Linked DNA regions of Magnetospirillum sp. XM-1. The protein of the gene in region 1 binds, or shares a complex with, the protein of each later gene. Links are inferred from orthologs where the notes say so. Each region holds a gene or a part of one and is shown on either strand. Other genes may lie near its edges.

Region 1 (3,320 bases):
GGCCTCGACGCGGACCTCGAAACCGCCCTTGCGCGGGCGGAAGGCATAGGTGTGGTAGCCGATGGTCCCGCCGTTGCGGGTGACGTCGAAGGCCAGAACCTGTTCAGGCTGCGACGCCAGGAAGGCGGGCGTGGCCGCGGCGGCCTGGGAGGAGAGAAGCAGGACCAGGGCGGCCATGATGGGACGAAGTGCCCTCATGAGCGGCGGCTCCCTCTGCTGTGACGGCCGGCCCCCGCTCGGAAGCGGGGGCCGCACACGTCAAATCACGACATCAGCCGGTTCCACCAGCCCTTGCGCGGCGGCTTGGCCGGGGCCGGGGGCTCGGGCTCGGCCGCCGGTTCCGTCGTCACCACGGTTTCGGCGACGACGGTCTCGGCGACGACGGTCTCGGCGACGGGCGTCTCGGCCACGGCCGGAGCGGGTTCCGGCTGGGGGGCGGCGGGCTCCTCGACCGGCGGGGGCACCGGTTCGGCGGCGGCCTCCACGGCGACCTCGGCCTTCTTCTTGGCCGGGGCGCGCTTGCGCTTGGGCTTCTCGGCCGGAGCGGCGTCCTCGGCGGCGGCTTCGGGCTTGGCCTCCTCGGCGGGGGCCTCGGCCTTCTTCTTGGCCGGGGCGCGCTTGCGCTTGGGCTTCTCGGCCGGCGCGGCGTCCTCGGCGGCCGGAGCGGCCTCGGCGGGCGCTTGCGCCGGGACGTCGACGGTCTGGTCGGCGGCCGGCTCGGCGGTCACGGCCTCGGCTCCGGCCTCGGCGGCCTCTTCGGCTCCGGCTTCGCCCTCGGCGCCCTCGCCCTCGCCCTCGCCGTCACGGCGGCGGCGGCGGCGGCCACCGCGGCGGCCACGGCGGCGCTTGCGCGGCTGATCGTCGTCACCGCCCTCGGTGCGGTGGCCTTCGCCCTCGCCCTCGCCCTCGCCTTCGCCGTCGTCTTCGCCGGCTTCGGCCGCTTCACCTTCGTTCTGGGGCTGGTCGTCGGCGTCGGGCGCGCCTTCGCCGTCGGCCTGGTCCGGACGGTCGTCGCCGGGCTTGCGGCGGCGGCGGCGGCGGCGGCGGCGCTTGCGGCCCTCGCCGTCCTCGCCGTCCTCGTTACGCTCGTCGCGCGAGCGCTCGTCCCGGTTCCGGCCCGAACGCTCGGGCTGGGCTTCCTCTTCCTCGTCGTCCTCGTCCTCGGCCTCCTCCGGCTCGGCCTCGGCCGGCGGGCGGTGGGCGGCGTCATCCATGGAGATGGCGGCGCGGGCCGGTTCGTCGGGGCGGAACTCGGCCTTGACCTTGTCCATGCGGAAGGCGGGCGGGATCAGGCTGTCGTCGCCCTCCAGGAAGACCTCGAACTCGTAGCGCTCCTCGATGGCGGCCAGCGCCGAACGCTTCTGGTTGAGGATGTAGAGCGCGATGGCCGGCTGCACATGCACGGTGACCTCGGAGGAGCGGCGGCGGATGCCCTCCTCCTCGATGGCGCGCAGGATATGCACGGCCGCCGATTCCACCGAACGCACCAGGCCGGTGCCGCCGCAATGGGGGCAGGGGCTGAAGGTGGTTTCCTGCAACGAGGGGCGCAGGCGCTGGCGCGACAGCTCGAGGAGGCCGAAGGCGCTGATCTTGCCCACCTGGATGCGGGCGCGATCGTTCTTCAGGGCTTCCTTGAGGCGACGCTCGACCGCATGGTTGTTGCGGTTCTCCTCCATGTCGATGAAGTCGATGACGATCAGGCCGGCCAGGTCGCGCAGGCGCAGCTGGCGGGCCACCTCGTCGGCGGCCTCCATGTTGGTCTTCAGCGCCGTCTCCTCGATGTGGCGCTCCTTGGTGGCGCGGCCCGAGTTGACGTCGATGGCGACCAGCGCCTCGGTCTGGCTGATGACGATGTAGCCGCCCGACTTCAGCTGGACCACCGGCGAATGCATGGCGTCCAGCTGGGCTTCCACCTGATAGCGGTGGAACATGGGCATCACCGGGTCCTTGTAGGGCTGGACCTTCTTGGCATGCGACGGAGTCAGCATGCGCATGTAGTCCTTGGCGAGGCGATAGCCCTCGTCGCCGTCCACCAGCACTTCGTCGATGTCGCGGGAATAGAGGTCGCGGATCGAGCGCTTGATCAGGCTGGCCTCTTCATAGACCAGGGCGGGCGCGCTGGACTTCAAGGTCAGCTCGCGCACGCTGTCCCACATGCGCAGCAGGTATTCGTAGTCGCGCTTGATCTCGGTCTTGGAGCGCTCGGACCCGGCGGTGCGGATGATCACCGCCATGCCGTCCGGGATGTCCATCTCGTTGGCGATGGACTTGAGGCGGCGGCGATCGGTGGCCGACACGATCTTGCGCGACACCCCGCCGCCCCGCGCCGTGTTGGGCATCAGCACGCAATAGCGGCCGGCCAGCGACAGGTAGGTGGTGAGAGCCGCGCCCTTGTTGCCGCGCTCTTCCTTGACCACCTGCACCAGCATGATCTGGCGGCGCTTGATTACTTCCTGGATCTTGTAGTTGCGCAGCAGGCGCGCCCGGCGGCGCTCGTTCTCGGCGTCGTCGTCGCCGCCCACGGTTTCCACCTGGCGCTTGCGCGGCGCGCGTTCGGCGGCCTCGCCGTTCTCGCCGTTTTCGGGGGTGGGGGCGTCCTCGACGGTGGTGCCGTCGGTCTGCTCGGCCACCGCCTCGGCGGCCAGATGGCCTTCGCCGATGGGCTCGGCCTCGTCGCGGTCGTTGGTGGCTTCGCGCATCACCTCGGCCCGCTGGGCGGCCAGCAGGGCCTGGCGGTCGGCCACCGGGATCTGGAAGTAGTCGGGGTGGATTTCGCTGAAGGCCAGGAAGCCGTGGCGGTTGCCCCCGTACTCGACGAAGGCAGCCTGAAGCGAGGGTTCGACCCTCACCACCTTGGCCAGATAGATGTTACCCTTCAGCTGCCGCTTGGTGGATGTCTCAACATCCAGTTCTTCCAGGCGGGTTCCATTGACCACCACGACCCGGGTCTCTTCCGGGTGGGTGGCGTCGATCAACATACGCTTGACCATTAAGGCGATCTCTCCGTGGCGCCGCCCGCGACGCGCTATGCGCATGCGAGCAGGTGTCTGATCCAGCGAAGCCGGCGCGCAGGCACGGGCGATCTATCAGTTTGCCGCTGGAACCAGCGGCGCCTCGGAAAATGCCCGCGCGTCCGATAGTGGACACGGGCCTCATTCGGGGGAAACCTGATCGCGGGCGAATCCGCCCGGCTTCGAATTCTAGGCTGGCGTCGCAATCCGAACCATGGCGCATCCCCGGGTTCGCAGTCGCTGCGAACCGCCGTGACGCCACCGTCCCATAAAGGACTATTGGATCGTGCGAGCTCATGGGCAGTCAAA
Region 2 (2,871 bases), 540 kb from region 1 along the record:
GCGGTGTCGGGCTGGACAAGGCCATTCCCATCTTCGCCGAGATCAAGGCCAGGTTCGGGCTGCCGGTGCTGACCGACGTCCACACCGAGGAGCAATGCACCATCGCCGCCAAGGTGGCCGACGTGCTGCAGATTCCGGCCTTCCTGTGCCGCCAGACCGACCTGCTGGTGGCCGCCGGGCGTACCGGCGCGGTGATCAACGTCAAGAAGGGCCAGTTCCTGGCGCCCTGGGACATGGCCAACGTGGCCGCCAAGATCGAAAGCACTGGCAATTCGCGCATCGCGCTCACCGAGCGCGGCGCCAGCTTCGGCTACAACACTCTGGTCACCGACATGCGCGGCCTGCCCATCATGGCGCGTACCGGCTGGCCGGTGATCATGGACGCCACCCACGCGGTGCAGGCGCCGGGCGGCCAGGGCAATTCGTCGGGCGGCGACCGCCGCTTCGCGCCCGTCCTGGCGCGGGCCGCCGTCGCCATCGGCATCGCCGGCGTCTTCGTCGAATGCCATCCAGATCCCGATCATGCGCCGTCCGACGGCCCCAACATGATCGCCATGAAGGACATGCCGGCGCTGATCGAGGTTCTGATGAAGCTCGACGCCACCGCCAAGTCGTTTCCCGTTTCCATTGACTGATCCCAGTCGTTCCAGGGGAGAGTACCGATGACCGCCATTATCGATATCCATGGCCGCGAGATTCTCGACTCGCGCGGCAATCCCACCATCGAAGTCGACGTGGTGCTGGAAACCGGCGTGATCGGCCGCGCGGCCGTTCCGTCGGGGGCTTCCACCGGCGTCCACGAGGCGTGCGAGCTGCGTGATGGCGACAAGAAGCGCTATCTCGGCAAGGGCGTGCAGAAGGCCTGCGAATCGGTCAACGGCGAGATCTATGACGCCCTGTCCGGCATGGACGTCGAGGACCAGATCCTGCTCGACAAGACCATGATCGACCTGGACGGCACCCCCAACAAGTCCCGCCTGGGCGCCAACGCCATCCTGGGCGTGTCGCTGGCCGCCGCCAAGGCCGCCGCCGAGGAATCCGGCCTGCCGCTGTACCGCTATGTGGGCGGCGCCTTCGCCTCCACCCTGCCGGTGCCGATGATGAACATCATCAATGGCGGCGCGCATGCCGACAATCCCATCGACATCCAGGAATTCATGATCATGCCGGTGGGCGCCGGCTCGTGCTCCGAGGCCATCCGCATGGGCGCCGAGGTGTTCCACGCGCTGAAGAAGACCCTGAAGGACGCCGGCCACAACACCAATGTGGGCGACGAGGGCGGCTTCGCGCCGAACCTGAAGAGCGCCGAGATGGCGCTGGACTTCATCATGAAGTCCATCGAGACCGCCGGCTTCAAGCCGGGCGACGACATCATGCTGGCGCTGGACTGCGCCTCCTCCGAGTTCTTCAAGGAGGGCAAGTATGTCATGGAAGGCGCCAAGAAGACCTTCGATCAGAAGGGCCTGGTCAAGTTCTACGCCAAGCTGGTGGCCAACTACCCGATCATCTCCATCGAGGACGGCTGCGCCGAGGACGACCTGGTGGGTTGGGAATTGCTGACCGACGCGCTGGGCGCCAAGTGCCAGTTGGTGGGCGACGACCTGTTCGTCACCAACCCCGAGCGCCTGTCCATGGGCATCGACAAGGGCCTGGCCAATTCCATCCTGGTCAAGGTCAACCAGATCGGCACCCTGTCCGAGACCCTGGAAGCCGTCGACATGGCCCACAAGGCCGGCTACACCGCCGTCATGAGCCACCGTTCGGGCGAGACCGAGGATTCGACCATCGCCGACCTGGCCGTCGCCACCAATTGCGGCCAGATCAAGACCGGCTCGCTGTCGCGCTCGGACCGTATCGCCAAGTACAACCAGCTGATCCGCATCGAGGAACTGCTGGGCTCGGCGGCGCGCTACGCCGGCGCCACCATCATGAAGCGCTAACGATTGTTTGAGTTTGGTGGGATCGCTTTTCCGTTTCGTCACCCTCGGGCTTGACCCGAGGGTCCATGGATAGCCGGGGCAAGCCCGGCTATGACGGGGAGAGGGGGGCATTTCCGCCTAAACCGGGCAGTTTATTTACGACGAATGGGGAAGGGGGCCTGCGGGCCCCCTTTTTCATGGGCGCCGCCGGTTGGAATGCCTGTTTCACGCCCCGGCGCAAGGGGCAAATTTCGCTGCAATGCGGCCTTGTTTGCTTGACAGGCCATGGGGGGTGGATTACACCACGCCTACCCACGCGGGTGGCTGCGGAGGGGGTGTAGCTCAGTTGGTTAGAGCGCCGGCCTGTCACGCCGGAGGTCGCGGGTTCGAGCCCCGTCACTCCCGCCATCCCGCCTGATACCGATCGCCGAGCGAGGGGCTGGTGCGGTCGCGGGCGGGATTGTCTGCGGTCTATTGGTATGTTGCAGGAGGGGGTACCCGTTCGGCGCGCTCGCCAAAGTCGCTCAATCCGTCCGATTCCAATAGGTCGATCTCTTCGCTTTGCAGCTATGAAATCCGGCCGGTGACGGACGTGCGACCACACGAAGCGCCGGGGCTTCCTCCGATCGGACACCTCTTGGTAGGGCAGGGACGATGGAAGCTTGGCTGCTCGAATATCTGCCGATCCTGATTTTCCTCGGTATCGCGATCGTCATTTCGGCGATCTGCGTCGGGGCGTCGTGGATCGTGGCGCGCCAGAAACCCGACACCGAAAAGGCCACGGCCTATGAATGCGGCTTCGACGCCTTCGGCGACGCCCGTTCCAAGTTCGAGGTCCGGTTCTACCTCGTCGCCATCCTGTTCATCATCTTCGACCTGGAAGTGGCCTTCCTGTTCCCGTGGGCGGTCGCCCTGGGCAAGATCGGCATGTTCGGCTTCTGGTCCATGATGG
Region 3 (3,020 bases), 3.8 Mb from region 1 along the record:
AGGACCTCGGTGCGGATCATGCCGTGGCTGCGGTCGCGTTCTTCCGCCACCGCGTCTGGCGTCGCGGGCATGGAGAAGGCGGGCCAGCCGCAGCCGGAGTTGAACTTGGCTTCCGAGGCGAACAGTTCCTGGCCGCAGCAGACGCAATGATAGCGTCCGGGCTTGAACAGGTGGTCGTATTCGCCGGAGAAGGGGCGTTCCGTCGCCTTCTGGCGGGTCACGGCGTATTGGCCGGGGGTCAATTGCGCCTGCCACTCGGCGTCGGTCTTCACCACCTTGTCGGTCATGGGCTGTCTCCAAGGGTTCGTCATGCCCGGCCTCGTGCCGGGCATCCACGTCCGGCCGCGCCAAGAGCGCCTGGAATTCGGCACGGCATGGATCGCCGGGTCAAGCCCGGCGATGACGAAAAGATGGGAACCTGACGCCCAAGAAAAAAGCGCGGTCCCTTTCGGAACCGCGCCCTTTCTCGTCGGAAGTCACGCCGAGGATCAATCCTCGTGGTGACGCTCCTTCTTGCGCTCGGCGCGCTCGGCTTCCAGCTGGGCGGAGATGTCCTCGCCGGTGGTCTGATCCACCTGCTTCATGGACAGCTTCACCTTGCCGCGGTCGTCGAAGCCCAGGACCTTGACCTTGACCACGTCGCCCTGCTTGACCACGTCGGCGGTCTTGGCGACGCGCTCGCGGGCCAGTTCCGAGATGTGGACCAGGCCGTCGCGCGACCCCAGGAAGTTCACGAAGGCGCCGAAATCGACCACCTTCACGACCTTGCCGTTGTAGATCACGCCCAGCTCCGGCTCGGCGACGATGCCGCGGATCCAGTCGATGGCGCGCTGGCCGGCATCGGCGTCGACCGAGGCCACCTTGATGGTGCCGTCGTCGTCGATGTCGATCTTGGCGCCGGTCTGCTCGCAGATCTCGCGGATGACCTTGCCGCCGGTGCCGATGACTTCGCGGATCTTCTCCTTGGGAATGGAGATGGTGGTGATGCGCGGAGCATTGCCCGACACCGAATCACGGGCGTGATCCAGGCCCTTGTTCATCTCGCCCAGGATGTGGATGCGGCCGTCCTTGGCCTGACCCAGCGCGATCTTCATGATCTCCTCGGTGATCGAGGTGATCTTGATGTCCATCTGCAGCGCGGTGACGCCATCGACGGTGCCCGCCACCTTGAAGTCCATGTCGCCCAGGTGATCCTCGTCACCCAGGATGTCGGACAGCACGGCGAAGTCGTTGCCTTCCTTGATCAGGCCCATGGCGATACCGGCCACCGGCTTGGGCAGGGGCACGCCGGCATCCATCATGGCCAGGGACGAACCGCAGACGGTCGCCATGGACGAGGAGCCGTTGGACTCGGTGATCTCCGAGACCACGCGCATGGTGTAGGGGAAGCTCTCCTTCACCGGCAGGCAGGGACGCATGGCGCGCCAGGCCAGCTTGCCGTGGCCGATCTCGCGACGGCCCGGCGAACCCATGCGGCCGGCTTCACCCACCGAGTAGGGGGGGAAGTTGTAGTGCAGCATGAAGTGCTCGCGGTACTCGCCCGCCAGCTGGTCGATGATCTGCTCGTCCTGGCCGGTGCCCAGCGTGGCGACCACCAGGGCCTGGGTCTCGCCACGGGTGAACAGGGCGGAACCGTGGGCGCGGGGCAGAACGCCGACATCAACCTCGATCTTGCGAACGGTCTTGGTGTCGCGGCCGTCGATGCGCACGCCGGTCTTCAGGATGTTGCCGCGCACCACGTCGGCTTCCAGGTGCTTCAGGATGCCACCGGCGACGGCCAGTTCGGCCGGCTCGGACAAGAGGGCCAGGGCCTTCTTCTTGACCTCGCCCACGGCAGCGTAGCGGTCCTGCTTCTTGATGATCTTGTAGGCCTCGGCCATCTCGGCGGGGACGCCGGCATCGGCGAACTTGGCCGTGACCACCGCCACCTCGGCGGGGGGGGCGGGCAGGTCCCACGGGTCCTTGGCGCATTCCTCGGCCAGATCGATGATCGCCTGGATCACCGCCTGGAACTCCTTGTGGCCGTACATCACGGCGCCCAGCATGACCTCTTCCGACAGCTGCTTGGCCTCGGATTCGACCATCAGCACGCCTTCGGTGGTGCCGGCGACCACCAGGTCGAGATCACTCTTGGGCAGATCGCCGACCAGCGGGTTCAGCACGTACTTGCCGTCCACATAGCCGACGCGGGCGGCGCCGACCGGACCCATGAAGGGCAGGCCCGAGATGGTCAGAGCGGCGGAGGTGCCGACCATGGCGACGATGTCGGGATCGTTCTCGAGGTCATGGGACAGCACGGTGCAGACCACCTGCACCTCGTTGCGGAAGCCGTCGGCGAACAGCGGGCGGATGGGGCGGTCGATCAGGCGGGAGACCAGGGTCTCCTTCTCGCTCGGACGGCCCTCGCGCTTGAAGAAGCCGCCGGGGATCTTGCCCGCGGCGAAAGCCTTCTCCTGGTAGTTCACCGTCAGGGGGAAGAAGTCGATGCCGGGCTTCTGGCTCTTGGCGCCCACCACGGTGCACAGCACGGTGGTTTCGCCGTAGGTGGCCATCACGGCGCCGTCGGCCTGGCGGGCGACCTTGCCGGTCTCCAGAACCAGCTTGCGGCCGCCCCAGGTGAGTTCCTTGCGGTGGACATTGAACATGGACATGTAAGTCACTTCCTTATGTTTAGGACCGCCGCCGGATTGCGGTCGGTCCCGGCGTCAATTTTTCGCGGCGGCCGCTTTCCTGCGGCACAAACGCGGACACCCGCGCGGAGCCATCCCCGCGCGGGTGCGATCCAGGCGACGCCCGGCCTTCGTAAGTCGGCTGTGTGGATTACTTGCGCAGACCGAGGCGGCCAATGAGGCTCTCGTAGCGCTTGTTGTCCTTGGCCTTCAGGTAGTCGAGCATGCGGCGGCGCTGGCCGACCATGATCAGCAGGCCGCGACGCGAATGGAAATCCTTCTTGTGCGACTTCAGGTGCTCGGTCAGGTTGCGGATGCGCTCCGACAGAATGGCGACCTGGACCTCGGCGG

Evidence for each region. The genes of interacting proteins can lie anywhere in the genome.
Region 2: the proteins of XM1_RS19155 (region 1) and eno are in contact, whole or in part, in a solved structure (PDB 2FYM), measured with the Escherichia coli proteins. The link is inferred for Magnetospirillum sp. XM-1 from one-to-one orthologs.
Region 3: the proteins of XM1_RS19155 (region 1) and pnp are in contact, whole or in part, in a cryo-EM structure (PDB 9QH0), measured with the Escherichia coli proteins. The link is inferred for Magnetospirillum sp. XM-1 from one-to-one orthologs.

Annotation. Positions count from the first base shown.
Region 1 is NZ_LN997848.1:4,132,396-4,135,715, reverse strand. Bases 64-3,313 are described here. They hold XM1_RS19155 (ribonuclease E/G), read right to left. Parts: upstream 2,991-3,313; coding sequence 264-2,990; downstream 64-263. Other genes in these bases: XM1_RS19160 (DUF6134 family protein), read right to left, coding at 64-198. Outside these bases: more of XM1_RS19160, read right to left, coding at 1-63. UniProt on the Escherichia coli protein: Endoribonuclease that plays a central role in RNA processing and decay. Required for the maturation of 5S and 16S rRNAs and the majority of tRNAs. Also involved in the degradation of most mRNAs.
Region 2 is NZ_LN997848.1:3,592,490-3,595,360, reverse strand. The notes cover bases 1-2,801. They hold eno (phosphopyruvate hydratase), read left to right. Parts: upstream 1-662; coding sequence 663-1,940; downstream 1,941-2,801. Other genes in these bases: XM1_RS16630 (NADH-quinone oxidoreductase subunit A), read left to right, coding at 2,574-2,801; kdsA (3-deoxy-8-phosphooctulonate synthase), read left to right, coding at 1-635. Outside these bases: more of XM1_RS16630, read left to right, coding at 2,802-2,871. UniProt on the Escherichia coli protein: Catalyzes the reversible conversion of 2-phosphoglycerate (2-PG) into phosphoenolpyruvate (PEP). It is essential for the degradation of carbohydrates via glycolysis.
Region 3 is NZ_LN997848.1:332,348-335,367, reverse strand. Bases 71-3,020 are described here. They hold pnp (polyribonucleotide nucleotidyltransferase), read right to left. Parts: upstream 2,652-3,020; coding sequence 489-2,651; downstream 71-488. Other genes in these bases: rpsO (30S ribosomal protein S15), read right to left, coding at 2,821-3,020; msrB (peptide-methionine (R)-S-oxide reductase MsrB), read right to left, coding at 71-287. Outside these bases: more of msrB, read right to left, coding at 1-70. UniProt on the Escherichia coli protein: Involved in mRNA degradation. Catalyzes the phosphorolysis of single-stranded polyribonucleotides processively in the 3'- to 5'-direction. Also involved, along with RNase II, in tRNA processing.